Regions from separate parts of the Halopseudomonas pelagia genome, predicted to be linked through region 2. Evidence: predicted binding sites of a transcription regulator. Region 2 holds the regulator's gene; the other holds the start of a gene.
The links. Region 2 encodes LexA, which represses DNA repair genes until DNA is damaged. Its sites were predicted from a motif close to CTGTNTNNNNANACAG; they were not measured.
Positions count from the first base shown of each region.

Region 1: a site for LexA is predicted at 4,742-4,757, ahead of imuA (translesion DNA synthesis-associated protein ImuA). Genes of this name have one in related genera too.

Region 1 is NZ_CP033116.1:1,389,469-1,400,403, reverse strand. Features, by position in the region: gene EAO82_RS06625 (error-prone DNA polymerase) at 1-2,611, opposite strand, end outside; gene EAO82_RS20970 (Y-family DNA polymerase) at 2,608-4,023, opposite strand; gene imuA (translesion DNA synthesis-associated protein ImuA) at 4,028-4,645, opposite strand; gene ispD (2-C-methyl-D-erythritol 4-phosphate cytidylyltransferase) at 4,873-5,559, opposite strand; gene ftsB (cell division protein FtsB) at 5,556-5,828, opposite strand; gene eno (phosphopyruvate hydratase) at 5,835-7,124, opposite strand; gene kdsA (3-deoxy-8-phosphooctulonate synthase) at 7,164-8,024, opposite strand; gene EAO82_RS06590 (CTP synthase) at 8,034-9,665, opposite strand; gene tilS (tRNA lysidine(34) synthetase TilS) at 9,797-10,935, opposite strand, start outside.
Region 2 is NZ_CP033116.1:3,010,388-3,021,322, reverse strand. Features, by position in the region: gene fadB (fatty acid oxidation complex subunit alpha FadB) at 1-166, shown strand, start outside; gene fadA (acetyl-CoA C-acyltransferase FadA) at 197-1,372, shown strand; gene EAO82_RS14115 (DUF1653 domain-containing protein) at 1,873-2,091, shown strand; gene topA (type I DNA topoisomerase) at 2,209-4,842, shown strand; gene EAO82_RS14105 (DUF6586 family protein) at 4,854-5,363, shown strand; gene EAO82_RS14100 (hypothetical protein) at 5,426-5,659, shown strand; gene sulA (SOS-induced cell division inhibitor SulA) at 5,786-6,319, opposite strand; gene lexA (transcriptional repressor LexA) at 6,331-6,939, opposite strand; gene EAO82_RS14085 (TetR/AcrR family transcriptional regulator) at 7,179-7,868, shown strand; gene EAO82_RS14080 (L,D-transpeptidase family protein) at 7,966-8,451, shown strand; gene nagZ (beta-N-acetylhexosaminidase) at 8,519-9,505, shown strand; gene EAO82_RS14070 (mechanosensitive ion channel family protein) at 9,511-10,716, shown strand; gene EAO82_RS14065 (S-methyl-5'-thioinosine phosphorylase) at 10,713-10,935, shown strand, end outside.

The sequences.
Region 1 (10,935 bases), 1.6 Mb from region 2:
CAATTGCCCAACGTGCCCTATGACGATGCCCGGCCAAGCCACGCAGGGCGCCGGCATCGGCAAGCAGTTCTCGCGCACGTGAAGACAACTGTGCTCGCTCGCTAAGCTCCGCCACATCAGCAAATGCCGCCTGCTCACGGCATTCGGTAATGCGCTGTGCATCGTCCTCGCGAAAGCCGCGGACCATACATAACCCCAGCCGAATCGCCGGCTGCTGCTCTTCAGTCTCACCGCCGCCCTCCAGCGTGCAGTCCCACTGGCTGTAACGTACATCCACCGGCAGGGTCTCCAACTGATGACGGCGTGCGTCCTGCAGTAACTGATCGGGGCTGTAAAAGCCCATCGGCCAACTGTTAATCAGCGCGCAGGTAAAGGCCGCCGGCTCATGACATTTCAGCCAGCAACTGGCGTAGGTCAGCAATGCGAAGCTGGCGGCATGCGACTCGGGAAAACCGTAACTGCCAAAGCCCTTGATCTGTTCAAAGATCCGCGCGGCAAACTCGGCGGTATAGCCGCGCTCCGACATGCCTTCGGTCAGGCGCTTCTGGTGTGGCTCCAAACCACCATGGCGCTTCCAGGCGGCCATGCTACGGCGTAGCTTGTCGGCTTCATCGGCGGTATAACCAGCCGCAACAATGGCCAGTTCCATCACCTGTTCCTGAAACAACGGAATGCCAAGAGTACGCTTGAACACCTTTTCCAGCGCTGACGGATAGGTCACCTCCTCCTCGCCATTGCGCCGCCGCAGATAGGGATGCACCATATCGCCCTGAATCGGGCCGGGACGAACAATCGCCACTTCGATGACCAGATCATAGAAGTTCTCTGGTCTGAGCCGAGGCAGCATGGCCATCTGCGCGCGCGATTCGATCTGGAATACACCGACAGTGTCGGCGCGGCTGATCATCTCGTAGGTAGGCTTATCCTCGGCGGGAATGGTTGCCAGGGTCAGATCGCGCCCGCGGTGCAGGCGCAGCAGATCGAAAGTGCGGCGCAGCGCGCTGAGCATGCCCAGGGCGAGAATATCCACCTTGAGCAGGCCGACCAGATCCAGATCGTCCTTGTCCCACTGGATGATGGTGCGCTCATCCATCGCCGCATTTTCCACCGGCACCAGCGTATGCAATGGCTGCTCGGAAATCACAAAACCGCCCGGATGCTGCGACAGGTGCCGGGGAAATCCGATCAGTTCCTCGGTCAGTTTCAATACCCGATGCAATAACGGATGTGCCGGATCAAAACCGGATTCACGCAGGCGCTCATCCGAGGGCACCTTGCTGCTCCAACGCCCGCAACAGTCGGCCAGTGCATTGATCTGATCCGCAGGCATGCCCAGCGCCTTGGCCACATCACGGATGGCACCGGCTCCACGGTAACTGCTGGCCACTGCGGTCAAGGCCGCACGATGCCGACCATAACGGCGAAATACATACTGGATCACTTCTTCCCGGCGATCATGCTCGAAATCCACATCGATATCCGGCGGCTCATTGCGTTCGCGGGACAGAAAGCGCTCGAACAGCAGATTGGATTTTGCCGGGTCGATTTCGGTAATGCCCAACGCAAAACACACCGCCGAGTTGGCCGCAGAGCCGCGGCCCTGACAGAGAATATGCCGCTCACGGGCAAAGCGAACGATGTCATGCACGGTAAGAAAGTAACTCTCATATTCCTTGAAATTGATCAGCTCCAGTTCCTTGTCGATCTGCAACCGTACCTTGTCAGTTACCCCGTCAGGCCAGCGCCAGCGAATCCCCTGCTCAGTCAATTCACGCAGCCAACTGGCCGGTGTTTCGCCTTGCGGAACCAGCTCATGCGGATATTGATAGCGCAGTTGCCCCAGTTCAAAGGTACAGCGCGCGGCGATCGATTGAGTTTCAACGAGCAAGTCCGCGGGATAGATTTCTGCCAGTGCATCAGGTGAACGCAAGTGCCGTTCACCATTCGGAAACAAGCGCAAGCCTGCCTCGGACAGGGTGCAATGATGGCGCACCGCAGTCATGGTGTCCTGCAGGGCACGGCGGCCGCGGGCATGCATGTGTACATCGCCAGTGGCGACCAGTGGCAGGTTCAGCATTTGCCCGGCTTCGCGTAGTTGCGCCAGGCGCTGATCGTCATCCTGACCACAGTGCAGCTCTACCGCGAGCCACAGGGCTTGGGGAAACAGCTCGCGCAACCATTCACCCTGCTTCAGGCAAGGCTGTTCATCGGGCAGCCATAGCGCCAGCAGACCGTCCAGCGCTGACTGAAAATCATCTGCTAGCAGACGATACTCGCCTTTGGGAGCGCGGCGCCGGGCTTGGGTGATCAACCAGCACAGGCGCTGGTAACCCTGCAGATTTTCTGCCAGCAGCACCAGCTTGGGCCCGCTTTCGACCTGCATCTCGCTGCCGACAATCAAAGGCAAGCCGGTATCCTTTGAAACCTGCCAGGCGCGAACGATACCGGCCAGAGAACATTCATCGGTCACCGCCAGCGCGCCGTAACCATGCTGTTGAGCGCGCTCGAACAGTTCCTGAGCGCTGGAGGCGCCGCGCTGGAAACTGAAATTCGACAGGCAGTGCAGCTCGACGTAGCCCTCAGCGCGAACCACCTGCGCGTCCGTGTTCATGCGAACCAGCCGTGCAGCCACAGCGGTCCGCCCTGCCCCACTGGCCGGTAGGCCCAGCCGCGCTGGCCATACTGGGTTTCCACCAGGTAGTAATCGCGGCGCATGTCGCCGCCGTCCCACCAACCGCTTTCGATACGCTCCGGACCGGCAAGAACCCGCAAACCACTCAACTGTGCTTGCGGTTCTTGCAGCAACCATCCGGGTCTGGCGCTACTGCGGTCACTCAATAAAAAAGGCGCACGTGCCTCTGAGGTCCGCCAAGCCTGTTCGGGACGGTGATCAGGGCGCACTGAGAGGGCTGCGACAGCGTCATCGCCCAAGCGCGCGCGCAAGCGTTCGCGTAGCTGCTCCCAAGGCAGGGTTTGCTGCGGTCGCTCCTCAAAGAGTTCGCGTTTTTGCGGTACAAAAGCTGGAAGATCTCTGGCCAGCAATCGCAGCGCCTGTACCGGCGCTCTTACCTGCAACTGCTCCAAGCGGCCCCGCGCCAACTCGAAGAGCATCGCGGCATCGCGCTCAGCACTGAGCAGACCTACTGACACCAGGCTGTCTTCACCCTCGCGATGCTCCAGATGCAGCACGAAGCGCTGCACGCCACTGTCACGGCCGGCCAGAAACGCCGCCAGATCCGAAGTCAGCCGCCGTAGCGGAAACAACAGCGCCTGGTGTGAGCCGACATCGAAATTCAGCTCAATACGCACATCGAAGAAATCCGCTGGCGCATAGCATTCCAGGGCCTGCGCTCTGAGGCCGAGCAGCGTATCCAGATGCTTGAGTACCTCTTCGGGAAAGCGTTTAGCCAAACCGGATCGCGGTAATGCCAGTATCTGATGCAAGCGGTGCAGCCCCATACGGGTAAAAGCCCGCGAGGTCTCTGCGTCAAAGCCGGCACGGGTCACCGGCATCTGCTCGATCATCTGTCGCAGAGTCTCGACTTGCTGCACCGCCAAGCCGTCATGCGCGTTACTCAGAATACGTGCCGCCGCCGGGTTCGGCGCCAATACAATCCGATGGCGAAAACCCAAGGCGGTCAATTCTTCGCGCAGCCGTGCTTCGAAGCGCTCCCAGGGTCCGAACAAGGCGAAACTCGATTCGACTTCCATCACCAACGCCCGCGGGTAGTGCAGGCTGACATGCGAGCTGAATCGGTAAGCCCAGGCGGCAAGAAAAGCATGCCATCGCTCGATTTGCGCCGGATCATATTCCCGCATGGCAAAATCCCGCGACAGCATCTGCGCGGCGGCCAGCGACTGGCCCGGCCGCAGCCCCAGTTCCCGAGCAGCGGCATTGACCGTTTGCAGCACTCGACGTTGCGGCGTACCACTGATCAGCGCCAGCGGCGCCTGGGGATCAGCCACACCACGCAGCACTGCGTCCAGTGCCAGTTGTGGCAACAATATGCAGGCCCAGAGCATGATCTCAATGCCGCAGATTAAAAGGGATGGGATTGGCAGGAGCCAGGCCGCCGCGACACTTGAGCACCCGCAACTGCCTCGGCTGACTTTCAATAGTCAGGCGCAAAGCAGCGGGCGACGGGTTGATTGCCTCCTCGATCGGCCGATAGGCAAAACCCAGGGTCTGCCCGGTCTCCGCTGCGACCTGCAAACGCCGCAATACCCGGTCATTGGCTCGCTGCGGCCAGCACAACACCGCGCCGCAAGCTCCAGAGCGCAGGCATTGCTCCGCCGCCCAAAGGGCATCGCTGCCGCTGGCCTGAATGACTGACAAACAGCCCAAACTGATACCCGCAGCCTGCCAGGCCGGAGCAAAGGGAGTATGCGGTGGGCCGATCAGCACCACCCGTTCACCGGCTGCCGACAAGCGCTTGAGAGTTGGCCAGAGCAACTGCAACTCGCTGGTGCCTTCGGCTTGGATGAGGATTTCACTCAGCGCTGCCTCTGGCCAGCCACCCGACGGCAAGGCCATGTCCAGCTCGGCAAACCCCGTCGACTGTCCAGCAGCAGGCACCGCAGCGGGCTGGCCGCGCCAGATCCGCCGCTCATCGAGCAAGGTGGAGAGTGATACGACCGAGCCCATCATTGAATCCAGTCCAGACTGAGGCACCTGAAGACTACACCACGAGCAATGTGAGTAAAGTGGAGAGAAAGCATGGGGGAACCTGCAAGTAGAATACTGTATATGCGTACAGCATATTTACTCATGCACACAGGGTCAACCGGAATTGCATGCAGACCCACACGCCACCTGAATCAGGTAGCAAAAGGAAATGTCAGGGGGTTGAGTTGCCTAAAACGAGAACAGCGTCAGAGTAACCGGGCAAACCAGTCCATATCTTCGGGACGAGTAACCTTGATATTGTCCGCCCGCCCTTCGATCAGTCGAGGAGCCAAACCAACCCGCTCCATCGCTGAAGCCTCATCGGTAACCAACGCGCCACAGGCCAGCGCATCGGCCAGCGCCTGACGCAGGGCCCCAAGGCGGAACATCTGCGGCGTGTAAGCTTGCCAGAACAGCGAACGATCCGGTGTAGCGGTCACCCGACCATCGGCATCTGCCTGTTTGAGCGTATCGCGTACCGGCACGGCAAGCAGACCGCCGACTGGATCATCCCGCAGACTATTCAGTAGCTTATGCAGATCGGTGGCGGCAAGATGCGGGCGCGCGGCGTCATGCACCAGCACCCAATCAATGTCCTGCGCCCCAAGCTCACTGAGCTTGTGCAAACCAGAAAGCACCGAGTCGGCCCGCTCTCGCCCACCAGCAGCACGCTGGATACGCTGATCGGCAGCACAGGCCAGCGCCGGCCACCAGGCATCATCGTCGGCAAGACAGACCACCAGCCCGTTCAGGCCGGGCTGGCCGAGAAAGCAATCAAGGGTATGTTCAATCAGGGCGCGATCGCCCAGGGGAAGGTACTGCTTGGGTCGATCCGCCTGCATGCGCGAGCCAACGCCCGCCGCAGGAATCACCACCCAGAAAGGCAGGCTCATTCGTCGCTCAGCTGAAACAGGGTTTCGCCTTCCTTGACCATGCCCAACTCATGCCGGGCACGCTCTTCAACGGTTTCCAGACCCTGCTTGAGCTCAATCACTTCGGCCGTGAGCACGCGATTGCGTTCCAGCAGCTGCTCGTTCTCACGAGCCTGCTCGTCAATCTGCTGCTTGAGCTGGGTGACATGGGCCAGACTGCCATCGCCTACCCACAGACGATATTGCAGCCCGCCCAGCAACAGCAGCGCGACCAACCAGAGCCATTTCACCGGTGATCAGCCACGGAATTCAGCGCGACCTTTGTACGGCGCCTTGCCATCCAGTTGCTCTTCGATGCGCAGCAGCTGGTTGTACTTGGACACCCGATCAGAACGGCACAGAGAACCAGTCTTGATCTGCCCGGCAGCAGTGCCCACGGCCAGATCGGCAATGGTGCTGTCTTCGGTTTCGCCACTGCGGTGGGAGATCACCGCGGTAAAGCCGGCGGCCTTGGCCATCTGAATGGCTTCCAGGGTTTCGGTCAGCGAGCCGATCTGGTTGAACTTGATCAGAATCGAATTACCGATGGACTCGTCGATACCGCGCTTGAGAATCTTGGTATTGGTCACAAACAGATCGTCGCCGACCAGTTGCACCTTGGCGCCAATTTTATCGGTCAGGGTCTTCCAGCCAGCCCAGTCGGATTCATCCATGCCATCTTCTATGGAGATGATCGGATAACGCTGGGTCAGACCGGCCAGGTAATCGGCAAAGCCGGTGGCATCAAACACCTGGCCTTCGCCGGCCAGATCGTATTTGCCATCCTTGTAGAATTCGCTGGCCGCACAGTCCAGGGCCAGAGTCACGTCGTCGCCCAGGGTATAACCGGCGTTGGCTACCGCTTCGGCAATCGCTGCCAGTGCATCTTCATTGGACGCCAGGTTCGGCGCAAAACCGCCCTCATCGCCCACGGATGTGCTCAAACCGCGCGCCTTCAGCACTGCCTTCAAGTGGTGAAAAATTTCTGCACCCATACGCAGGGCATCGGCAAAGTTCTTCGCGCCGACCGGCTGGACCATGAATTCCTGAATATCGACGTTGTTGTCCGCATGTTCGCCGCCATTGATGATGTTCATCATCGGAACCGGCATGGAATAAACACCAGGCGTGCCGTTCAGATCGGCAATATGCGCGTACAAGGGCACGCCCTTGGCCTGGGCAGCCGCTTTGGCCGCAGCCAGGGATACCGCCAGAATCGCGTTGGCACCCAACGTTGCCTTGTTCTCGGTACCGTCCAGTTCGATCATGGCGCGATCCAGACCCGCCTGATCGATCGCATCGCGACCCACCAGCAGCTCACGGATGGGACCATTGATATTGGCCACGGCCTTTAGTACGCCTTTGCCCATATAGCGGCTCTTGTCGCCGTCACGCAGTTCCAGCGCTTCGCGCGAACCGGTGGAAGCGCCGGAAGGTGCACAGGCACTGCCTTGCAGGCCGCCTTCCAGAATCACGTCGGCTTCAACGGTCGGATTGCCACGGGAATCGAGAACTTCGCGACCCTTGATATCAATAATCTTAGCCATGGTTGCAGCTTGCTCCATCTAACAAAAAGAAAAGGGTAATCAGGCGGTTTCCAGCACAGGAAAGCTTTTGACCAACTCGTCGAGCGCCTTCAACTGAGCCAGGAAGGGCTCAAGCTTGTCCAGGCGCAACGCACAGGGGCCGTCGCATTTGGCATTGTCCGGATCCGGATGGGCTTCCAGAAACAAGCCGGCCAGCCCTTGGCTCATACCGGCTTTGGCCAGATCGGTGACCTGAGCACGGCGACCACCGGCCGAGTCACTGCGCCCACCGGGCATTTGCAGTGCGTGGGTCACATCGAAAAATACCGGGTACTCGAACTGCTTCATGATGCCGAAGCCGAGCATATCGACCACAAGATTGTTGTAGCCGAAGCTGGAGCCGCGCTCACAGAGAATCAGCCGGTCATTGCCGGCCTCTTCACACTTGCTGAGGATATGACGCATTTCCTGCGGCGCCAGAAACTGCGCTTTCTTGATATTGATCACCGCCTGGGTCTTGGCCATGGCCACCACCAGATCGGTCTGCCGCGACAAAAAAGCCGGCAACTGGATGATGTCGCAGACTTCGGCAACCGGTGCAGCCTGGTGCGGCTCGTGCACATCGGTGATCAGCGGCACATTGAAAGTGCGTTTGATCTCTTCGAATATCTTCAACCCCTCTTCCAGACCGGGGCCGCGGAAGGAGTTGATCGAAGAACGATTGGCCTTGTCAAAGCTGGCCTTGAATACGTAGGGAATGCCCAGCTTGCTGGTGACCTCGACATAGGTCTCGCAAATGCGCATGGCCATGTCCCGGGATTCCAGCACGTTCATGCCGCCGAACAGCACAAAGGGCTTGTCATTGGCAATATCGATCGTCTGCCCGGCGGGTGCAGTTACCTGAACCGTCTTGTGTTGCATCTGTATTCCTCAGCCCTTGAGCTTGTGCTGGGCCAGTGCCGCCTGAATAAAGCCACTGAACAGCGGATGACCGTAACGGGGAGTCGAGGTAAATTCCGGATGGAACTGGCAGGCCACGAACCACGGGTGGTCACCGACTTCAATCACTTCCACCAGGGCACCATCGACCGAACGACCGGTCACTTTCAACCCACCGGCTTCGAGATCGGCCAACAGGTTGTTATTGACTTCATAACGATGACGGTGACGCTCAACAATCACATCCTTGCCGTAACATTCGTGCGCCTTGGAACCCGGTGTCAACGCGCATTCCTGGCCGCCCAGGCGCATGGTGCCACCCAGATCGGAATCCTCGGTGCGCTGCTGCTTGTCACCACTGGCATTCTGCCATTCGGTAATCAGGCCGACCACCGGATGCTCGCTAGTCTTGTCGAACTCGGTCGAGTTGGCATCGGCCCAGCCAAGCACGCTGCGGGCGTACTCGATCACCGCCACCTGCATACCCAGGCAAATGCCCAGGTAGGGAATCTTGTTCTCACGCGCGTGTCGCACAGCGGCAATCTTGCCTTCCACACCGCGCAGACCGAAGCCGCCCGGTACCAATATCGCGTCGACGCCCTCGAGCAGCCCAACGCCCTTGAGCTCGATCTCTTCGGAATCGATATAACGCATGGTGACCTTGGTCTGACTCTGGATACCGGCGTGGCTGAGTGCTTCGATCAGCGACTTGTAGGCATCCAGCAGTTCCATGTACTTGCCGACCATGGCAACAGTCACTTCCTTGTTCGGGTACAGCTTGCCTGCCACCACACGGTCCCATTCGGACAGGTCGGCACTGCCGCATTCGATGCCGAAGCGCTCGATAACAAAATCATCCAGGCCCTGGGCGTGCAATACGGCGGGGATACGGTAGATGGTGTCGACGTCTTCCAGGCCAATAACCGCACGCTCTTCAACGTTGGTGAACAGCGCGATCTTGCGCCGCGAAGACAGATCAATCGGATGATCGGAGCGACAGATCAGCACATCAGGCTGCAGGCCGATGGAGCGCAGTTCCTTGACCGAGTGCTGCGTAGGCTTGGTTTTGGTTTCACCGGCTGTCGCGATATAGGGTACCAACGTAAGGTGCATGAGCATCGCGCGCTTGGCGCCGACTTCCACCCGCAACTGGCGAATGGCTTCAAGAAACGGCTGGGATTCGATATCGCCGACCGTACCGCCAATTTCCACCAGGGCCACGTCGGCATCGCCGGCGCCCTTGATGATGCGGCTCTTGATCTCGTCGGTAATGTGCGGGATTACCTGAATGGTCGCACCCAGGTAGTCACCACGGCGCTCCTTGCGCAGTACTTCCTCGTACACACGACCGGTAGTGAAGTTGTTGGCGCGGCTCATGGTTGCACTGACGAAACGCTCGTAGTGACCCAGATCCAGATCGGTTTCAGCGCCATCGTGGGTAACGAAGACTTCACCGTGCTGGAAGGGACTCATGGTGCCGGGATCGACGTTGATATACGGATCCAGTTTGAGCATGGTGACCTTCAGGCCCCGTGCTTCGAGAATGGCTGCAAGCGAAGCCGAAGCAATACCCTTGCCCAATGAAGATACAACACCACCCGTGACGAAGATGTAGCGCGTCATGAAAAACCCGTTGAATGAACTGTTAAGCGACCAGAGCCGCGGGGAATCGAAGGGAGCCTGGGGGAAGCACTGGTTGATTCCCAAAGTCTCGTCAAGATGGGAAGTCAGGATACCAGACGCCCCCCGATTGCTCAATCCGTTAGCGGCACCCAAGTGACCTGAAATGCCGATTCATTGCCGCTCGCAGCCGCATCCTGAGCATTCCAGCGCCCGCCTATAGAAACCAGCTGCTCGTCGCAGTATAGCAACGGAACCCGAGCACGCAGCCAAGGCGGAATGCCTGCCTGTTGTAGCAAATCCTTCAAGGACTGGGTCGGGCGCCCTGGCAGCTTGATCAATTCACCACCCTGGCGATATCTGACCTGCCAGACACCCGCACGCCAGGCAATACCCTGCTCTGCCGGCCTGATCAGCAGTGTACCGTTGCTGGCACTCAATGACGTATCGCCCCAAAGGGGCAGAGACTGGGGCACAGGTGTGCCCGCCATGGTGCCAGGCAATAGCCAAATGCGACCCGACGAGCGGCATAGCCGATAGTCGGCCACGCGCATTTCCGGCTGCCCATCGCCGTCGGCAGCTAACTGACTGAGGAACGCCTGCAGCTGCCGCCTGGGTGGCGACGCTAACTGATTCAGCTGGCACCAATAGCGCAGCAGATTGGCCTGTCTCGGAAGCGACAAGGTCTGCACGTAGCCGGCATCCAGGCTTTGCCAGGCGCACAACCAGGGATCAGTAACGCCCGGCTGAGCCAGTTGCAGATCATCCTGCGCGCGCTCATCCAGAAGCAGGTTGGCATCCGCGGCATGCTCCGCCAATTGCAGCAGACTATCCGGCGCCGCCGGCCAGCTGTCACGCAGGCGTGGCAACAGGTCGTGACGCAAGTGAGTACGGGCAAAACGCTGATCCTGGTTGGCCGGGTCTTCTATCCAGCTCAATTGTCTGGACTCAGCCCAGGCCAGCAGTTCCGAGCGGCTCCAGCCCAGCAGCGGTCGGTACAAATGTCCCTGTGCCAACGCCCGCCTCTGCGGCATACCCGCTAACCCACGCAATCCCGTGCCGCGCAATAATCTGAACAGCAGAGTTTCCAGTTGATCATCCTGATGATGCGCCAGCAGCAGACAATCATCGCTACCCATATGCTCGGCGAAAGCGTGGTAGCGCGCCGCGCGGGCCTGGGCCTCGATGCTCGCGCCTGGCGTCAGCTGCACTCGCTCGATTGTCAGCTCCACTCCACGCACGCGACACTGCTGCAGGCAGTGGTCCGCCCACA
Region 2 (10,935 bases):
TATCGGCTTCCCGCCCTTCCGTGGTGGTGCGCTGCGCTATATCGACACCCTGGGTGTGGCTGAGTTTGTGGCCATTGCAGACAAGTACGCCGAATTTGGTCCCATGTATGCGCCGACTGAAAAGTTGCGTGAAATGGCCAAGAACGGCCAGAAATTCTTCGGTTAACCGCGGAACGCACAGAGCGAGAGTGAATCTATGAGCCTGAATCCGAGAGACGTCGTTATTGTCGACTTCGGCCGCACCCCGATGGGCCGTTCCAAGGGTGGCATGTACCGTAACGTACGTGCCGAGAGCCTGTCTGCCGACCTGATCACCGGTCTGCTGGCACGTAACCCGAAAGTAGATCCCGCAGAAGTGGAAGATGTTATCTGGGGCTGTGTAAACCAGACCCTGGAGCAGGGCTGGAACGTTGCCCGCATGATCTCTCTGCTGACGCCGATCCCGCACACCAGCTCGGCGCAAACCGTGAGCCGCCTGTGTGGTTCGTCCATGAGCGCGCTGCACACTGCCGCCCAGGCGATCCAGACCGGTAACGGTGATGTGTTCGTCGTCGGTGGTGTTGAGCACATGGGCCACGTCGGCATGATGCACGGCGTTGATCCAAACCCGAGCCTGTCTCTGTACGCTGCCAAGGCGTCCGGCATGATGGGTCTGACTGCGGAAATGCTGGGCAAGATGCACGGCATTACCCGTGAGCAGCAGGACCAGTTTGCCCTGCGTTCGCACCAGCTGGCGCACAAGGCGACCATCAATGGCGGCTTCAAGGATGAAATCATCCCGATGCACGGCCACGATGCTGACGGTTTCCTGAAAGTCTTCACTGAAGACGAAACCATCCGTCCCGAGACTACCCTGGAAAGCCTGGCGGCCCTTCGGCCGGCATTCAATCCCAAGGGCGGTACCGTGACAGCCGGTTCTTCTTCACAGATCACTGACGGTGCTTCCTGCATGATCGTGATGTCTGCCGAGCGCGCCAAGGCCCTGGGTCTTGAGCCGATGGCGGTTATCCGTTCCATGGCAGTTGCTGGTGTTGATCCGGCGATCATGGGCTACGGTCCGGTCCCGGCTACGCACAAGGCGCTCAAGCGCGCTGGCATGACCATGGATAACGTCGATTTTGTCGAGCTGAACGAAGCCTTTGCTGCCCAGGCCCTGCCTGTGCTGAAAGACCTCAAACTGCTGGACAAGATGGAAGCCAAGGTCAACCTGCACGGCGGCGCTATCGCCCTGGGTCACCCCTTCGGTTGCTCCGGCGCCCGCATCTCCGGCACGCTGCTGAACGTGATGAAGCAGAATGGCGGCACTGTTGGTGTCTCGACCATGTGTATTGGTCTGGGGCAGGGCATCACTACCGTATTCGAACGTGTCTGATACGGTTTTGGTGTGACCAGAAACCGGGGCCTTGTGCCCCGGTTTTTGTTTGTGCTTTTTATTTTAGTGCGTTCATTGTTTGAGATAGGTGTCTGGCGTCGGCGGCCATGGGCCTGTGTTCGGCACGCTACAAGCCGTCCATGGGGCTCGGCGATGGCCATCCCTGGCCATCGACGGCACTCACACAGGCCCATGGCCGCCGGCGCTGCTGTGCAGCGGAGCTACTGGGCGAAGGTCAAGATCAAGGTCAATGACGGTGTTGTGTGCAGGATGCACCTTGTCGTTAGCAAAGGGTTCCGAGCGCCGTTGTGTGACCGTCGGTGCACAAGGACGTGCACCGACGAGCCCCAGGGACGGCCAGGAGCGTGTCACGCAACGGCGCTCGGAACCCTGCAGCCCACACAGATGCATCAGAATCACAACGTACCCAGCTGAACTGAGTCATCAAAAAACTACGCTAACCTGTTGAGCAGGCACGATAACAAAACGAGGAGCACAGCATGTCATTACGCCCCGGTCGCTACCGCCACTATAAAGGAAAGGATTACGAAGTCGTGGGAGTAGCAACACATTCCGAAACCGAGGAATCCCTGGTGGTCTATCGCACGCTTTACGGCGATTTTGACCTCTGGGTGCGTCCGTTGGAGATGTTTATGGGGACCGTGGAGCTTGACGGCGAGCCAACGCCACGCTTTACCTTTGTCAGCGAAGACGTGTAGGCTCTGGCTCCTCCGGCAGTCTGAACATGGCATCTATTGCCGCTGCACCTATTATTGCCCCGCGTCATTGCACATGTGGGCAGTCCAGAATTGATAGCGCTAGGAATACAGTTACCCATGGGAAAAGCACTGGTCATTGTTGAGTCTCCAGCCAAGGCCAAGACAATCAACAAGTATCTTGGTAACGATTTCATTGTGAAGTCGAGCATCGGACATATTCGCGATTTGCCCACCAGCGGCAGTGGCAAGACCGAGAGCAAGCCCAAGGGTAGCCGTAAAGCTGCCTCCGCTCCTGAAGTGGACAAGAAGACCAAAGCACGTATGCAGCTGGTCAAGCGCATGGGCGTAGACCCGGACAATGGCTGGAAAGCGCATTACGAAATTCTGCCGGGCAAGGAAAAGGTCATCGATGAATTGCGTCGGCTGGCCAAAGACGCTGACACCATCTATCTCGCGACGGATTTGGACCGCGAAGGGGAGGCCATTGCCTGGCACCTGCGGGAATCCATTGGTGGTGACGAAGGCCGCTACAAGCGTGTGGTCTTCAACGAAATTACCAAGAAAGCCATTCAGGAAGCATTCGCCAAACCCGGCGAGTTGGATCTGAATCGCGTCAACGCCCAGCAGGCCCGCCGCTTCCTCGACCGGGTTGTGGGTTACATGGTCTCGTCACTGCTGTGGCAGAAGATCGCCCGTGGGCTCTCTGCCGGCCGCGTGCAATCGGTTGCAGTGAAGCTGATTGTTGATCGCGAGCGTGAGATCCGCGCGTTTATCCCCGAGGAATTCTGGGAAGTTCACGCGCTGCTGAACACGCCGCAAAGCCAGTCCATGCGCTTTGAAGTGGCCAAGCAGAACGGTGAAACCTTCCGCCCGGTGAACAAGGCGCAGACGGACAAAGCGCTGGCTTTGCTCAAGGGCGCTGATTACAGCGTTACCAAGCGCGAAGACAAGCCAACCAGCTCCAAGCCTAATGCCCCTTTTATTACCTCCACGCTGCAGCAGGCCGCCAGTACGCGCCTGGGCTTTGGCGTGAAGAAGACCATGATGATGGCCCAGCGTTTGTATGAGGCGGGTTACATCACCTACATGCGTACCGACTCGACCAATCTGTCTGCTGATGCGATTGGCATGGCGCGTGGTTATATCGAAAAGAACTTCGGCGCCAAGTATTTGCCCGAGAAGCCCAACGTCTACAGCAGCAAGGATGGCGCCCAGGAGGCCCACGAAGCGATCAGGCCGTCGGACGTCAAGCTGAAGACCGGTGATCTCAAAGGCATGGAGAAAGACGCTGAGCGGCTCTATGAGCTGATCTGGCGCCAGTTCCTTGCCTGCCAGATGACGCCTGCCCAGTATTTGTCTACCTTGATCACGGTTACGGCGGGCGACTTCGAGCTGCGCGCCAAAGGCCGCATCCTCAAGTTTGATGGTTATACCAAGGTCATGCCGCAGCAGGGCAAGGGCGGCGAAGATGAAGTGCTGCCTGACGTGAAAGTCAAAGACGTCATGGCGCTGGAAAAGCTGGATCCCAAACAGCATTTTACCAAGCCGCCGGCGCGTTATTCCGAAGCCAGCCTGGTCAAGGAGCTGGAGAAGCGCGGCATCGGCCGGCCCTCTACCTACGCCTCGATCATTTCCACGATCCAGGATCGCGGTTATGTCTCCCAAAATAACCGGCGCTTCTACGCCGAGAAGATGGGCGACATCGTTACCGAGCGTCTGGCGGAAAGCTTTCCGAATCTGATGGACTACAGCTTTACTGCGACCATGGAAGAGTCTCTGGACGAAGTGGCGCAGGGCGGCGTGATCTGGAAGAAGGTACTGGATGATTTCTACAAGGATTTCAGCCTCAAGCTGAGCGTCGCCGAGACGGCTGAAGACGGCAAGGGCATGCGCTCCAACGAGCCGACCCTGACCGATATCGCCTGCAAGGAATGTGGCCGGCCGATGATGATCCGCACCGCTTCCACCGGCGTGTTCCTGGGTTGCTCCGGCTATGCATTGCCGCCAAAAGAGCGCTGCAAGTCGACCGTGAATCTGGTGCCGGGCAACGAAGTGGCGGCCGATGATGATGAAGGCGAATCACGCGTTCTGCGCAACAAGCATCGTTGCCCGATCTGCAGCACCGCCATGGACAGTTATCTGGTGGATGAGAAGCGCAAGCTTCACGTCTGCGGTAACAACCCGGACTGCAACGGCTTCGAAGTCGAGGAAGGGCAGTTCAAGATCAAGGGTTACGACGGCCCGATAATTGAGTGCGACAAGTGCGGCAGCGAGATGCAGCTCAAGACTGGCCGCTTCGGCAAGTATTTTGGGTGCACCAACAGCGAATGCAAGAATACCCGCAAGCTGCTCAAGAGCGGTGAAGCGGCGCCGCCGAAGATGGACCCGGTGAAGATGCCGGAGCTAAAGTGCGAAAAGGTCGATGACGTTTACGTGCTGCGCGATGGCGCCTCGGGGATGTTCCTGGCCGCTAGCCAGTTCCCGAAGAACCGCGAAACACGCGCGCCTCTGGTCAAGGAATTGCTGCCGCACCGCGAGGAAATTGATCCCAAGTATCATTTCCTGCTCGATGCACCGGTCAAGGATCCTGATGGCCTGCCAACGGTAATACGTTACAGCCGCAAGACTAAAGAGCAATATGTACAGAGTGAAGTAGAGGGCAAGCCGAGCGGATGGCGCGCCTTTTATGATGGCAAGCGCTGGACCGCGGATGATGGTCGGCCAAAAGCCAAGGCTAAGGCCAAAGGTTGAGGTGATACGTCATGGCCAATGAAGTCTATACCCGTAGCAACCAGGCATTGTTCTTTGCCCGCATGGCGATTGATGCCTGGGTCGATGCGAGCGAGTCAGGTGCAGTCAACGCTGTCAGCCTGGTCCGTTACCATCGTGAACATGCGCTCTTTCACCTTTACCGTGGTGTGCTCGCCATGGCGCATGAGGTGGCTGACCGTTACCGCTGGCCGCTGATGGATGTGCGCACGGTGGAGCAGGTGTTGACGACCCAGGTGGCTGAACGTTTTCCAGGTCCTGAGCTGGCTGAGTTGACAGAGTTGGCCCAGGCTGGCGATAGCTGGCTGGGACGTCTGTTGGCAGGCTGGCAGCAGCTACATATGCCGCCGAAACCCGAAGAGAGCAAGCCGCAAGACAGCAGCCTGATCGCCAGCAGCGCAGTCAAGAGTGATCGTCAATGGGATCTGGAGGATGCGCGCGAAGCGCATGCAGCATTGGCTGAGCGGTTGAGTTGTTACCGGGAGGGTATGCTGGAGTGGTAGCTCGAACTGTGACAGTTCATCGTCTGTGATAAACTGCGCGGCCATTTAACAGGAGACCCTAAATGCCATCACCTTTTCTCGAAATCGTGGAATTGGCTAACGGCAAGGTAGCCTTGCGCCGCTCGGATGAAGATGCCGAACCACTGGTGATCATCGAGTTTTCTGCCGACGCCCGCGAATATCTGCAGGGCCATCATATAGACGTGGCCAAAGCCATGATCAGTGCCGGCATGCAGGTCGCTGGCCAAGTGATGGAAGATGGCGAGCCGCACGATGAAAATCGCATTCTGCACTGAGCTAGTCAGCTGGCCTAGCAACTAAGCCGGGTATGGCCTAAGCATCTAGCTGGTCATGCCTGGGCAATGCCTGGGTTCTGCATGGCCAGCAGCCGCTGTCCATGTTTCTACCTATTCTTCTACTTCTCAAGCCGCCAAACACATGCCCAGGCGAATGTTCAGGCTACGGCACTGGCCATCGCGCGCGGCACGGGTGAGTCTGTTGTTGGTCACAACCTGCTGACCCTCATCCGACATCCAGCTGACTACGGTATGGCTACAGCCCAGACGCAGTAGTTCGCAGCACAACTCCAGGCTATCCATGCCGCGCTTCGCCCGGACAATCAAAATGCGCTCAGGATCCAGACCGGCATTGCGCAGCCAGTGATGGCTGACTGCTTCTGGCGGATCAAGCAGTGTCAGCCAGCCAGGAGCTTGCGCCTGACTCAGATCACGCAGTACAGGTGCCAGCCATTGCAGGCATTGCCCAGGGGCGCCATTGAGGGCTATTTCGCTGAAGCCAGTCTCCACTGCGGCACTTTCTACCGTCGCCGCTTCGGCAGGTTTTTTCGCAGAAACCACCTTGGCTGGCCCGGCGTAACGCGATGCCATCAGGGCGTTGTGAAACAGTTCTGCCTGAACCAGCGGGCCGGGATGATGAGGATGACGGGAATATTGCATGATTAACCCCTTTAGCGGCGTATGACGCCGACACTCAAGCCTTCGATAGTAAGTTCCTGTTCGCCCAGATCGACTTCAATCGGGGCGAAATCCGGATTTTCGGCAAACAGCGAGACCTTGCGGCCCTGCTTGTGAAAGCGTTTTACCGTGACCTCATCACCAATACGGGCGACAACGATCTGGCCATTGCGCGCGACGGCGGTGCGGTGTACCGCGAGCAGATCGCCATCCAGAATGCCGATGTCGCGCATACTCATGCCCTGTACGCGGAGCAAGTAGTCTGCGCGGGGCTGAAAGAAGCCGGGATCGATCTGGCAGTGATCTTCGATATTTTCCAGCGCCAGGACAGGGGCACCGGCCGCCACACGACCTATAACCGGAAGGCGGCCCTCAGGGGCTTCGTCATCCTGATCGGGCAGGCGGATGCCGCGTGATGCGCCGGGAATCATTTCAATCGCACCCTTGCGCGCCAAGGCGCGCAAGTGATCCTCTGCCGCATTGGGCGATTTGAAACCCAGCACCTTGGCGATATCGACACGGGTAGGTGGATAGCCGTTGGCATCCATATACTCTTTGATGAAGGCCAATATCTGCTGTTGACGTGCGGTCAGTTTTTGCATCCGTCCCTACCTGTGTTTTTATACAGTAGCTGTGATTATATACAGTTGTTTTGGTTGAGCAAGACCTTGCGCACAATTTGCTGTTGTTTTAGTGAAACGGGAAGGTTATACAAAGAAGCGGTTGCGTGAAGATGATCACTGGTAGCTCATGCCGCTGGCCCCGAGTCACCGTGATGCTTGACACTCAATGCGTTTGAAACGTATGTTTCAAACAATTGTTTATTCGTGGATGTCAGCACATGGCCCAATCTGAAACTGTTGAACGTATTCTGGACGCCGCCGAGCAGTTGTTCGCCGAGAAGGGTTTTGCGGAAACTTCACTGAGGCTAATTACCAGCAAGGCCGGCGTTAACCTGGCGGCGGTGAATTATCACTTCGGCTCCAAGAAAGCGTTGATTCAGGCGGTATTCGTGCGTTTCCTCAACCCCTTCGTCGGCAGTCTGGAGCAGCAACTGGACCGGCATCAGCGCGAAGGTGACCTGGCCGAGCTCAGTCTTGAGCAGCTGTTGGAAATGCTGGTGCGCCAGGCGTTGACAGTCAAACCACGTAGCGGCAACGATCTGTCGATTTTCATGCGCCTGCTGGGCCTGGCGTTCAGCCAGAGCCAGGGGCATCTGCGTAAATACCTGAGTGAGGTGTACGGCAAGGTATTTCAGCGTTACATGCAGCTGGTGTTGGCCGCTGCTCCGCAGTTGCCGCCCCGTGAGCTGTTCTGGCGAGTGCATTTCATGCTGGGTAGTGCGGCCTTTACCATGTCGAGCATGAAAGCCTTGCGGGCCATTGCCGAAGCCGAATTCGATGTGCATACCGGCATTGATGACGTTCTCAAGTTGATGGTGCCTTTCCTGGCTGCCGGCATGCGCGCTGATAGCGGTATGGCGGGTCTTGCCAGTGCAGCCCCGCGTGGCACCGAACTGGAGCGCGCCTGAGTTATTTCCCACCCTAGCGTGTCGATGCCCTGCTGATTGCATGTTCCTTCCAAATCGCTGATCCGTTATCGTGTGCACTCTTTGAGCGGAGTTGCTTATGATGCTGGACCTCATCGACATCTCACTTGCCGCGCAGCGGCTGACCGGGTACGCAGGTGGCCGCGTCCTGTGTGAATTTCCTGTGTCCACAGCGCTTAACGGCGCTGGCGAGTTGAATGGCTCTGGCTGCACCCCGCGTGGCCGCCATAGGGTGCGTGCGCGCATAGGGGCAGGGCAGCCTGAGGGTTCTGTGTTTATTGGCCGCCGTCCTACCGGTGAGGTCTGGACCCCGGCACTGACCAAGCAGCATCCGCAGCGCGACTGGATACTGAGTCGTATCCTCTGGTTGTGCGGCGAGCAGCCTGGCTTCAATCGCGGCGGCAATTGCGACTCGCAACGACGTTATATCTATATTCACGGTACGCCTGACGACCAACCTATGGGCGTGCCGCTGTCACACGGGTGTGTACGCATGCGTAATGCCGATGTGTTGAAACTTTTCGATCTGACTCCCGCGGGATGTCAGGTAATGATTACCGGGTAGTGCGGTTAGTACTGCCTGAGCCCCCTTTGAATCGCTGGAGAAACCCCTGTTGAACATTGGCACCCTGATGCTTGATTTCGCCGGTACCACACTGGATTCCACTGATCGTCAGCTGCTGCGCCAGCCGGAAGTGGGGGGCATGATTCTGTTTGCCCGCAATACCGAATCGCCTGGCCAGGTACGCGAGTTGATCAAGTCTGTAAGGGCGGTGCGACCAGACATGCTGATGGCGATCGACCAGGAGGGCGGGCGTGTTCAGCGCTTGCGTCGCGATGTGCTCAAGCTGCCGGCGCTGGGCCGTATCGCCGCGCTCGATGCTGAGCATGCCGAACGTGCAGCCTACAGCGCCGCCTGGCTGATGGCCTGGGAGATGCTCTCATGTGGTCTGGACATCAGTTTCGCGCCGGTACTCGATCTGGACTACGGCCGCAGTCAGGTTATCGGCGACCGCTCGCTGGGCGGCAATCCGCAACAGGTCATTCGCCTGGGGCGTGCCTATATTGCCGGCCTGCATGCTGCCGGCATGGCCGCCACGGGAAAGCACTTTCCCGGTCATGGCTGGGCAGAAGCCGATTCGCACTTTGCCTTGCCGGTGGATGAGCGCAGCGAAGAGGCCATTCGCAGTACCGACCTGGTGCCATTCGCTGGGCTGGCGGCTGAGCTGGACGGTATCATGCCGGCGCATGTGGTTTATCCGGCGATTGACCAGTTGCCAGCCGGTTTCTCCAGACGCTGGCTGCAGGATATTCTGCGCAAGGAGCTGGGTTTCAACGGCGTAATTTTCAGCGATGACCTGACCATGGCCGGCGCGCATGCTGTGGGCGGAATGCCGCAGCGAGTAGACGCGGCACTGGCATCGGGCTGCGATATGTTGCTGGTTTGCAATGATCGCGCTGCCGCCGAAGAAGCCTTGGTACACACCCAGAAGCTGGGGATGAAACGGCCACCGCAAATCACGGGTATGCTCGCCCGGCAAAAGCCCGGCGTTGATTACAAGGCCAACCCTGACTGGGCAGCCCACCTGAACATGATGAAGGAGTTAGAGCTGGTTTGAGTGCCATGATAAACGAACTTGTTGAACGCTTGCCGTTGGAGTATTTACCAATGAGCAGCGAAATGTGGATATACCAGGTCTTCGCGATCATTTTTGCATCGCTGGTCGTGGCCTATATCGGCAAGCTGCTGCTTGATCGCCTCGAAGCCCGAGCGGAGAAAACGCGTAGCGTCTGGGACGATGCGCTGGTGATCTCCGCGCGAAGGCCGTTATGGGTCCTGATCTGGAGTATGGGCCTGCTCTGGGCCGCGCAAATCACCGCCGCCGAGATGGATGAGGATTTTGCCAGTGCGCTAAACAAGCTTCAGGATGTGCTGTTGATCGTGCTGTTGGGCTGGTTTCTGGTGCGTTTGGCCCAGCGTATTGAAGATCGTCTGGTAGATCCGCGCTACCGCGAAAAGCCGATGGATCAGACCACGGTCAGTGCCATCGGCAAGTTGCTGCGCATTTCCATTTTCATCACCGCCGGCCTGGTGATTCTGCAGACCCTTGGCTATAGCGTGTCCGGTGTGCTTGCCTTTGGCGGTATTGGTGGCATCGCGGTCGGCTTTGCCGCCAAGGACCTGTTGGCCAATTTTTTCGGTGGGCTGATGGTCTATCTGGATCGTCCTTTCTCGGTAGGTGAGTGGGTGCGGTCGCCGGATAAAGACATTGAAGGCACGGTCGAGCACATCGGCTGGCGGCTGACGCGGATTCGCACCTTCGACAAACGCCCGATCTATGTCCCGAACGCGATCTTCACCAACGTTGTGCTGGAAAATCCATCACGCATGAGTCATCGGCGCATTTTCGAGCATATCGGTATGCGCTACGACGACATCGCGCAGATGGAGCCAGTGGTCAAGGCGGTCCGCGAGATGCTCAAGGAGCATCCGGACATTGCTCAGGATCAGACGCAGATGGTGTATTTCGATCGCTGTGCAGCGTCGTCGGTAGACTTTTTCGTGTATTGCTTTACCAGCCCGATATGGGCCGAATTCCATCGGGTCAAGGAAGATGTGCTATTGAAAATTCTGGCTATAGTTGATGAGCATGGCGCGCAAGTGGCCTTTCCTACATCGACATTGCATGTTCCGGATGGGCTTTCATTACGGGCGCCTGCGCAAGCATCCGCCGGGCAGTCACCAAAACCCTCGGCAGATAGCTCAAAAGAGCAAGCGACGCCGGGATCCGAGGCGGAATTCAAGCGTCAGCAGGGGAGTAATCTATGAACGCACTGGCGATCATCGGCGGTAGCGGTTTGACCCGGTTGCCCGGTTTCCAGGTCACCGGCGAGTCGAGTGCGGACACGCCCTATGGGCCCGCGTCTACACCAGTTGTAAAGGGCTTGATGTCAGGCCGTGAATTGCTGTTTCTCGCACGTCATGGCGATCCGCATCGCATTCCGCCGCACCGGGTCAATTACCGGGCTAATCTCTGGGCGCTGAAAC